DNA from 2 places in the Mesorhizobium sp. M0317 genome. Region 2 is predicted to be linked to the other one. Evidence: predicted binding sites of a transcription regulator. Region 2 holds the regulator's gene; the other holds the start of a gene.
The links. Region 2 encodes PhoB, which activates phosphate uptake and scavenging genes when phosphate is short. Its sites were predicted from a motif close to TGTCATNNANCTGTCAT; they were not measured.

Region 1: the regulator PhoB is predicted to act here: its motif matches at 1,601-1,617, upstream of NKI88_RS14225 (esterase-like activity of phytase family protein).

Annotation. Positions count from the first base shown of each region.
Region 1 is NZ_JAMYRV010000017.1:7,340-12,382, forward strand. It holds gene NKI88_RS14215 (LacI family DNA-binding transcriptional regulator) at 127-1,152, shown strand; gene NKI88_RS14220 (ferritin family protein) at 1,180-1,494, opposite strand; gene NKI88_RS14225 (esterase-like activity of phytase family protein) at 1,719-3,194, shown strand; gene NKI88_RS14230 (L,D-transpeptidase) at 3,273-4,067, opposite strand; gene NKI88_RS14235 (MATE family efflux transporter) at 4,244-5,043, shown strand, end outside.
Region 2 is NZ_JAMYRV010000030.1:76,654-81,696, reverse strand. It holds gene NKI88_RS20570 (ROK family transcriptional regulator) at 164-1,399, shown strand; gene phoB (phosphate regulon transcriptional regulator PhoB) at 1,430-2,119, opposite strand; gene phoU (phosphate signaling complex protein PhoU) at 2,136-2,840, opposite strand; gene pstB (phosphate ABC transporter ATP-binding protein PstB) at 2,882-3,706, opposite strand; gene pstA (phosphate ABC transporter permease PstA) at 3,724-5,040, opposite strand; gene pstC (phosphate ABC transporter permease subunit PstC) at 5,037-5,043, opposite strand, start outside.

The sequences.
Region 1 (5,043 bases), on a different contig from region 2:
CTCCGTAAACGTTTACGAGAACACACCCGATGGCCTAGAATGTCAATCGGCTGCCCGCGAAAATCATCCCGAAGCCTTGGCCTGAGCGGCAGCCGGTGCTAGCCAAGGGTCGGGGGAGAGAAGTCCTTGGCGTCCAGCATCCATGACCTCGCGCGTCACCTGAACATTTCGATCGGCACCGTGTCGCGGGCGCTGAACGGCCGCGCCGACGTCAATGCCGACACCCGCCAGCGCGTGCTCGCCGCCGCCAAGCAGCTGAACTATTCACCCAACCAGTCCGGCCGCAGCCTGCGGCAAGGCGCCACCCATTCGATCGCCTTCATGCTGCAACCGCATCCGGGGGACCAGCAATATGGCGAACCGTTCTTCATCCCGTTCCTGATCGGTCTGCAAGGCCGGCTTGCCGAGTATGGCCTGGATCTGATGGTCGTCATGGGTGAGCCCGGTCAATATCAGCAGGACAGGCTGCGCCGAGTGGTTGAGACGCGCCGGGCCGACGCGGTCGTGTTGGCCAACACACGGCGGGAAGACGATCGGATCGACTATCTCAGCAAGGCCGGCTTTCCCTTCGCCACGCTTGGCCGAAGTCAATCCGGCGACGACACCTATCCTTCGCTCGATATCGATTTCGAGAGGGCGGGTGATGAAGCCGTCGACCGGCTGGTCGCGCGCGGCCACCGCCGCATTGCCGCCATCCGCCCTTCGCTTGATCTCAACTTCGGCTACCTGTTCCTCGACGGCTACCGCAAGGCGCTGAAGCGGCATGGTATCGAAGTCGACCCCGGCCTGATCGCCGACGGCTTCATCAACGAGGCCGGAGGCTACCAGGTGACGCCGCGCGTGATGCTCTCCAAGGACCGGCCCACAGCCATCATCTTCAACAATGACGCAATGGCGCTCGGCGGCTGCAAAGCACTGGCCGAGATGGGCATCAGGCCCGGCCACGACATCGCGGTGATCGTCATCGTCGACACGCCGCTCTGCCGTTATTTCTCGCCGGCGCTGACCGCCTTCCGTCCGTCGCTGGAGCCGATGGGCCGGCGGCTGGCCGAAATGCTGCTGGCCTCGCTTCCCGCCTTTGCCGGCCCGGAAGGTCCGCGCATCATCCGCGAAGTCTGGCCGCTGGAGCTGATCGCCCGCGACAGCGATTGATCCGCCGCGGAGGAAGGCCGGCGGGCCTCAATCCACCTTCTTCTCGCCCCGCTCGCCGGCCTTGACGATGTCGCCGGTGGTGAACAGGATTTCCTTCAGTTCCGTGCGCCAGTCTTTCTTCTGGCGCAGCAGGAATTCCAGATCCATGCCGAAATGCTTGAACTCCTCGCCTTGCGCGTTCTTCATGATCGCCTTGGCCTGAGGGTCTTTCTCGACCGACATGCGCTGTTCGTACCAGCTGATCGCCTCGGCCTCTTCGATCAACGAGGTGATCATGCGGGCAAAGGTCCGCACCTCCTGCGTCAGTTCTTCCGGTGGCTCGTGATACTGATCGAAACCCATTTATCCCTCCTGGGCCCGGGGCTCGACCGGCCATCGCAGGCGACGCTTGGGCTCGCGTGCAACGGATCAGGCTGGAAAATGGTTCCGGAGCGCGTGCGACACGGTCTGTCACGCAACTATCATCTTCGCGTCCTAGACCGCTCATCGGTGGGCGCGGCATCGTCGATTGCGGCGGCTTCGTCATCCGGCCGTTCCGGCCCGTTCCGTCACAAAGAGGTTATCCCATGAAAAATCTGCACCGAACCGTGTCGCTCGGCGCCGCATTGGCGCTGTTTAGCGCCCTGACCCCTGCCCTTGCCGACAGCACCGCCACCGTTGGCGGCTTCGTCAACAAGGGCCTGGTCGGCGTCGGCCGCATTCCGGCCGATCAGAAGGACAAGTTCGGCGAGACCTTCGGCTCCGGCTCCGGCATGTCGATCGACGCCGCAAGCTGGACCCATGGCGCGGATGGCTACAAGGGTTCGCTGTGGCTGCTGCCGGATCGCGGCTACAATGTCGTCGGCACCACCGACTACCGGCCGCGGCTCAACACTATTCGCATCGAGTTCACGCCGACCGCACTGGGCGCCACGCCCACCGCCGGCCAGGAAAGGACCGGCGTCAAGGCGACGCTAGCCGATTCCCTGCTGCTCACCGACGACAAGGGCGCAGACGCCACCGGTCTCGATCCGCTCAACGGCTTGCGCGCGGCCAATGGCGACCTGCCGATCCTGCCCGAGGCCAATGGCAAGCTGGCGCTCGACAATGAGGCGATCGCGCGGCTGCCCGACGGCACCATGTTCATCTCTGACGAATACGGCCCCAACATCTACCGCTTCTCGGCCGACGGCCATCTGTTGTCGGCAACGCAGCCGCCCGCCGCTTTGGTGCCGATGCGCAAGGGCGCGCCGAACTTCGCCTCCGACAATCCGGGCCCCGGTGCAGCCGAACCCGATCCGAAGGATCCCGAAACCGGCCGCCAGAACAATCAAGGCCTCGAAGGCATGGCGCTGACGCCGGACGGCAAGTCGCTGATCACTGTGCTGCAGTCGGCGCCCCGCCAGGATGGCGGCGATTCGCCCGCGACGCGCCAGAACACCCGCGCGCTGGTCTACGACGCCTCCGACCCGGCCCATCTCAAGCTGGTGCATGAATATGCCGTGCCGCTGCCGGTGTTCAAGGACGCCAAGGACAAGACCAAGGTCGCCGCGCAGAGCGAAATCGTGGCGCTGTCCGACAAGACCTTCCTGATGCTGGCGCGCGACAGCGGAAACGGCCAGGGGGTGAAGGGCGATACTTCGCTGCTGCGCCAGATTTTCGTCGTCGACGTCTCTGGCGCCACCGACATTGCCGGCGGCGCCTTCGATGCCGCCGACAAGCCGCTGGCGCCCAAGGGCGTGCTCGACCCCTCGGTGACCCCGGCCAAGCTGACGCCGTTCATTGACATCAACGACAACAAGGAACTCGGCCGTTTCGGCCTGCATGACGGCAAGCCGAACGACAAGAACAATCTCTCGGAGAAGTGGGAAGCAATGTCTGTGGTCAGCCTGCTCGATCCGGCGCTGCCCGACGACTATTTCCTGTTCGTCGGCAACGATAACGACTTTCTCACCCAAGACGGTTTTCAGGTCGGCGCGCCCTACAAGGCCGATGACGGCGCCGATGTCGACACCATGTTCCTGGTCTATCAGGTCACGCTTCCGGGCCTCGCCAACAAGTAGCCGTATACGGAAAGGCGGACGCGCCCGGCGCGTCCGCCTCTAACCGTTTGTCGGCGATCAGCGATGCCGTGAAGGCACCTATTTCAAAATCTCCGCATCCCTTGGCACGCCGGCATCGATCGGCTCGGCGGTCCGGCTCGACACAGCCATGATCTTGCCCGCGGCCGACAGGTTCGGGCGCACATAGACCTGGGCTACGCCGTTGACCCGGCTGTAGAGGTCGATGATGTCCTGGTTCATGAAGCGCACGCAGCCTGACGACGCGTTCTTGCCGATGGAATCCCATTCCGGCGTGCCGTGCAGCCGGTACATCGTGTCCTTGCCGTCGCGGAACAGATAGAGCGCGCGCGCACCGAGCGGGCTCTGCGGTCCGGGCGGCATGCCGTCCTTGTATTTCGCCAGTTCCGGCCGGCGCTGGATCATTTCGGGCGGCGGCGTCCACACCGGCCATTTCTTGCGCGCCTGGATCACGGCGCTGCCGGTCCAGCCAAACCCGGCCTTGCCGAGGCTGACGCCATAGCGCATTGCCTTGCCGCCGTCGCGCACCAGATAGAGAAAATGCTCGGATGTATCGACGACGATCGTGCCGGGTTTTTCGCCGGTCGGATCGTCCACGATCTGGCGCACGAATTTCGGATCGAGCTTGGCGACGGGGATTGCCGGCAATGAAAAGCCCTCATCGACGCGCGCCGAATACATGGTGGCGGCATCGCCGAAAGCGGGCTCGGGTGCGGGTGCCGGCGCCGGCGTCGGCGGTACTGCCACATCAGTGGTTGTGCAGGCCGAAAGTGCCAAGGCAGCGGCACCCAAAGCGGATGCTCCCAGAAACGCGCGCCTATTCAGGCGCTCGGAAAATAATGGATTGTCGGACATGATCCCCCCGGTTTGCGGCCCCTCGCGGCGATGACCCATAGCCCATTACGCAAGCTTTGAGAACCTGATCGCCTCAGCCGCGTTAAGCGTGATGTTCCGATGCCGCATCGACCTTGTCCGTTAAATCGGCGATCATTGCCGGGCGGACTTTGAGATGAACCGTCGCCGAACAGCCCATGGACGAAAAAATACCACCGCGCCGGCGCACCGGCGATCTCACCAGCGGCCCAATCCCTCGCACGCTGCTGTTGTTCGCGCTTCCGGTGCTCGGTTCCAATGTGCTGCAGTCGCTCAACGGTTCGATCAACGCCGTCTGGGTCGGCCGCTTCCTCGGTGAATCGGCGCTGACGGCGACCTCAAACGCCAATCTGGTGCTGTTCCTGATTCTCGGCACCGTGTTCGGGATCGGCATGGCCGCGACCATCCTGGTGGCGCAATCGGTCGGCGCCCGCGACCTGCCCGAGGCGCGGCGCATCGTCGGCACCAGCGCCAGCTTCTTCTTCCTCGTCTCGGCTATCTTCGCCGTCTGCGGCTGGATCTGGGTCGACGCCATCCTCAACACACTGGGCACCCCGCCCGATGCGCTGCCGCTGGCGCGCTCCTATCTGCGCATCATCTTCGTCGCCGTGCCGATGATGAATCTTCTGTCCTTCGTCATGACGGTGCTGCGCGGTGCGGGTGATTCGCGCACGCCATTTTTCTTCATGGCGCTCGCCGTCGTGCTCGACATCATCCTCAATCCGCTGCTCATTCGCGGCATCGGCCCCTTCCCCGAGCTCGGCATCGCCGGCTCCGCCACCTCGACGCTGATCGGCCAGACGGTGAGCGTGATCGCCATCCTCGTCGTGCTTTATGCCAGAAAGCATCCGTTGCGGCTCGCCGGCGCGAACCTCGCTCTGCTGCGGCCGGATCCGGCGCTGCTCAGGATCGTCGTTTTCAAGGGCGTGCCGATGGGCCTGCAGATGATCGTCATTTC
Region 2 (5,043 bases):
TAAGGCGCTGTCAACATCGATTCTGATGGATTCTGATGGCCGTGCCGAATTTTTTCGAGGTCCGCAATAAACAATGACAGGGCTGCCGGCGTCTGCCAATATTTGGCTGGTGCCGTCGAACGCCTTCACTATCATGAGGCGCGAGGAGGCCGGGAGGAAACAAATGTCGGTTGGGATCCGCCACGACGATCTGCGCCGTCGCAACCGTGCGATGGTGATTTCGGCCGTGCGCCGGGCCGGCCAGCCGTCGCGGACCGAGATTGCGGCGACCACCGGCCTCAGCCATTCGACGATATCGGCAATCTCGTCTGATCTGATTCAAGAAGGCATCCTGATTGAAGGCAAGCCTGGCGAGACCGGCTCGCTGAAACGCGGCCGGCCGCAGGTCGGCCTTGGCCTCAACCCGGAAGCGGCGGCGGTCATGACCGTGGTGCTGTCGCTGAACTTCCTCTCCGTCACCGTCATCGACTATGCCGGCCAGGTGGTCGCGGAAGAACAGCGCCGGCTCGACACGCTGACCATGCCGCGCGACGAGCTGATCGGCGAATGCGTGGCAATCGTCGGGCGGCGTCTCGCGGACCCGGACCTCGATGTCCAGAGCATCGCCCGCATTGCCATGGGCATCCAGGGCATCACCGATTCGCAGGCGCGGGCCATGCTGTGGTCGCCAATCACGCCACTGACCGACATTGCCTTCGCCGACATGTTGGAAGCGGAATTCGGCATTCCTGCCACCATGGAGAACGACTGCAATATGATGGCGGTGGCCCTGCAATGGCGCCAGCCCGAGCGCTACCGCGACAATTTTATCGCCATCCTCTTATCGCACGGCATCGGCATGGGCCTGGTGCTGAAAGGCGAACTGTTCACCGGCACCCATTCCTCGGGCGGCGAGTTCGGCCACATGATCCACCGTCCGGGCGGCGCGCTCTGCCGCTGCGGGCGGCGCGGCTGCGTGGAAGCCTATGCCGGAAACTACGCCATCTGGCGCAGCGCCAAAATGATGGGCGAGGATGCCGAGCCGGTCGATATCGGCGACGCTGATATGCGCGCACTCGCCGCGCGCGCCCGCGAAACCGACGGCCCGGAGCGCGAAGCCTATTGCAAGGCCGGCGAGGCGCTCGGCTTCGGCCTCGGCAGCCTGTTTGCGCTGATCGATCCGGCACCCGTCGCCATGGTAGGCGTCAGCGCCGCCGCCTTCGACTTGATCGAACCGGCATTGCGCGAAGCGATCGCCCAGACCGCCGGCGGCCAGCACTCGAAATCGATCTCCTTCGACACCGAGCCCAACGAGCTGCCGCTGATCCGCGAAGGCTGTGCCATGCGCGCGCTCGGCTTCGTCGATCAGGAGATTTTCGCGCCGGGCATTCAGGCCAAATCCGGCAAGCATTTCGCCTGAATGGCCGGCAACGGCGCGACGCGCAGCATCCTAGTCTTCCCTGATCGCGTAGCCGGCGCCGCGAATGGTACGGATGACATCCGGCATGCGGCCGTTGTTGACCGCTTTGCGTAAGCGCCCGACATGGACGTCGACGGTTCGCTCGTCGATATAGATCGTCTCGCCCCAGACATTGTCGAGCAGTTGGCTGCGCGAGAACACGCGGCCGGGATGGCGCATCATGAATTCGAGCAGCCGGAACTCGGTCGGTCCGAGCCTGATCTCGCTCTTCTTGCGGTAGACACGGTGCGACTCGCGGTCGAGCACGATGTCGCCGACCTTGAGCACGCTGGACAGCACTTCCGGCTTGGCGCGGCGCAGCAGCGCCTTCACGCGCGCCATGAACTCCGGCGTCGAGAATGGCTTGACCAGATAGTCGTCGGCGCCGGTGGACAGGCCGCGCACGCGATCGCTTTCCTCACCGCGCGCGGTCAGCATGATGATCGGCAGCCGCTCGGTTTCGGGCCGCACTCTAAGCCGCCGGCAGAGCTCGATGCCGGAAACAGCGGGCACCATCCAGTCGAGCACCAGGAGATCGGGCACGTTTTCCTGCAGGCGGATCTCGGCCTCGTCGCCGCGTGTCACCACCTCGACCTGATAGCCTTCGGATTCGAGGTTGTAGCGGAGGAGCACGCCCAGCGGCTCCTCGTCCTCCACGACCATGATGCGTGGCGCGATCATAGGCAGTTCACCCTCATCAGGCCGGCGTGGCCATCGCCGTCTCGTCCTGCTTCGGACGATTGGCGGGCAATTGCTGGCCGGTCAGCACATAATACGCATTTTCGGCGATGTTGGTGACATGATCGCCGATGCGCTCAAGATTCTTGGCGCAGAACAAGAGATGCGTGCAGGCGGTGATGTTGCGAGGGTCTTCCATCATGTAGGTCAAGAGCTCACGAAACACGGACGTGTATTTGACGTCGATGCGCTCGTCGTCATTCCTGAGTTTTGCAAGAGCTGCCGCATCGGTGGCGGCATATTCCTCGACGACGCCTTGCACCTGGATCAGCACCAGTTGCGCCATGGCATCGATGGAGTGCGAGAGGTCGCGCGGCGTGACGCTCAAGCCCACGGTGCCGACGCGTTTGGCGATGTTCTTGGCGAGGTCGCCGATGCGCTCGAGGTCGCCCGCCATGCGGATCGAGCCGACCACGGCGCGCAGATCGTTGGCCATCGGCTGACGCTTGGCGATCAGCGTGATAGCGCGGTCGTCCAGTTCGCGCTGGCGCGCATCCATGATGGCGTCGTCGGACACGACACGCTGTGCCAGCGCATTGTCCGAATTGAGCAGCGCCTTGGTCGAGCCGCTGACCATCGAGCCGGCCAGATCGCCCATGTCGCGGATCAGCTTACTGATCTGCCCGAGCTCTTCATCGAAGGAGGCGACGGTATGTTCACCCATGATCTTGGTCCTCGTGCCTGAAAATTCACCCGCCGGACGGCTCAGCCGAAGCGGCCGGTAATGTAGTCCTGGGTGCGCTTGTCGTCGGGGTTGGTGAACATCTTGTCGGTGGCGCCCTCCTCGACGAGATAGCCGAGATGGAACATCGCCGTGCGCTGCGAGACGCGCGCCGCCTGCTGCATCGAATGGGTGACGATGACGATCGTGTAGTTCTGGCGCAGCTCGTCTATCAGCTCCTCGACACGGGCGGTGGCGATCGGATCGAGCGCCGAGCAGGGCTCGTCCATCAGGATCACCTCCGGCGACACGGCGATGGCGCGCGCGATGCACAGGCGCTGCTGCTGGCCGCCGGACAGGCCGGTGCCGGGCTCCTGCAGGCGGTCCTTGACCTCGTTCCAGATCGCAGCCTTCTTCAGGCTCTGCTCGACGATCTGGTCCATGTCGGACTTGCGCTTGGCCAGCCCATGGATGCGCGGGCCGTAGGCGACGTTCTCGTAGATGGACTTCGGGAACGGGTTGGGTTTCTGGAACACCATGCCGACGCGTGCGCGCAGTTCGACGACATCGATGTTCTTGTCGTAGATGTCGTCTTCATCGAGCGTGATCTTGCCGGTCACCCGCGCCGAATCGATGGTGTCGTTCATGCGGTTGAGGCAGCGCAAGAAGGTCGACTTGCCGCAGCCGGAGGGGCCGATCAGCGCCGTCACCTGGTTCTGGCGGACGTCGAGATTGACGTCGAACAACGCCTGCTTGTCGCCGTAGAAGACGCCGACCTTGTCGCCGCGCATCTTGATGACTTCGTTCGACTTGGCGTTCATTTTGTCGCCCACTGCATTCTCAAGGGACTGTTCGGTCATGATGTTCATACCAAATTGCCTTTTTTCTACCAGCGCCGCTCGAACCGGCGCCGGAGCACGATCGCGGTGATGTTCATGGCCATGAGGAAGACGAGCAGGATGATGATGGCGCCGGACATGCGCTCGACAAAAGCGCGCTCAGCCTCGTTTGCCCACATATAGATCTGAACCGGCAGCGCGGTCGCCGGATCGAAAGGCGTCGTCGGATAATCGGCGACGAAAGCGACCATGCCGATCAAGAGCAGCGGTGCTGTCTCGCCGAGCGCACGCGCCAGGCCGATGATGGTGCCGGTAAGGATGCCTGGGGCGGCAAGCGGCAGGATGTGATGGAACACCATCTGCATCTTGGAGGCGCCGAGACCTAGGGCCGCCGAGCGGATCGACGGCGGCACCGCGGCGAGGGCGGCGCGCGTGGCGATGATTATGGTCGGCAATGTCATCAAGGTCAGCACCAGGCCGCCGACGAAGGAAGCCGAGCGCGGCATGCCGAGGAAGTTGATGAACACGGCAAGGCCAAGCAGACCGAAGACGATCGACGGTACCGCCGCGAGATTGTTGATGTTGACTTCGATCAGGTCCGTAAAGCGGTTCTTCTTGGCGAATTCCTCGAGATAGATCGAGGCGGCGACGCCGATCGGCAGCGCCAGCAACAGCACGATCACCATCATGTAGAACGAGCCGATGATCGCCACGCCCATGCCCGACGTTTCGGGCCGGCTGGAGGCGCCATAGGTGAACAGGCCGGTGTTGAAATGCTCGGCCATCACGCCGTCGGCTTTAAGCTTGTTCATCCAGTCGATCTGCTGGTTGGACACCTTGCGGCGCGCTTCATCGACGCCGAGGTCGATCTGACCCTTGAAGGCCGAGTCGAGATTGGCGGCAGCCAGGATGTCGACATCGCGCGTCGTGCCGATCACCGAGGGATCGGCGGAGACGATGTCGCGCAGCTGGACCCGCGCGCCTTCCGACAGGAAGCCCTTGAGCTTCAGCATCATCGGCCTGTTGGCCGGATCGATGCCGAGCTTGGCCACCAGCGCGTTTTCGGCGAGCTTGGGATAGTTCGCCTTGATCAGCACGGTAGGGTCGGTGGCGCGCTTGCCGGAGGGATCGATCACCTTCTCGTCGAAGGTGACCGGCAGCGTCACCGTCGTCTGCCAGAAGGCGGTGTAGCCTTTCGAGACGATGGTGATCAGCATGATGGCCAGGAACGCCAGGCCCACCGAGATCGCAATCACGCCATAGATGCGGAACCGGCGTTCGGCGGCATAGCGCGCCTTCAGCCCGATGTCGCGGCGCGGACGCGCGACGGCACCCGCCATCGTGTCCAGGGGGATGTCGGTCATTCG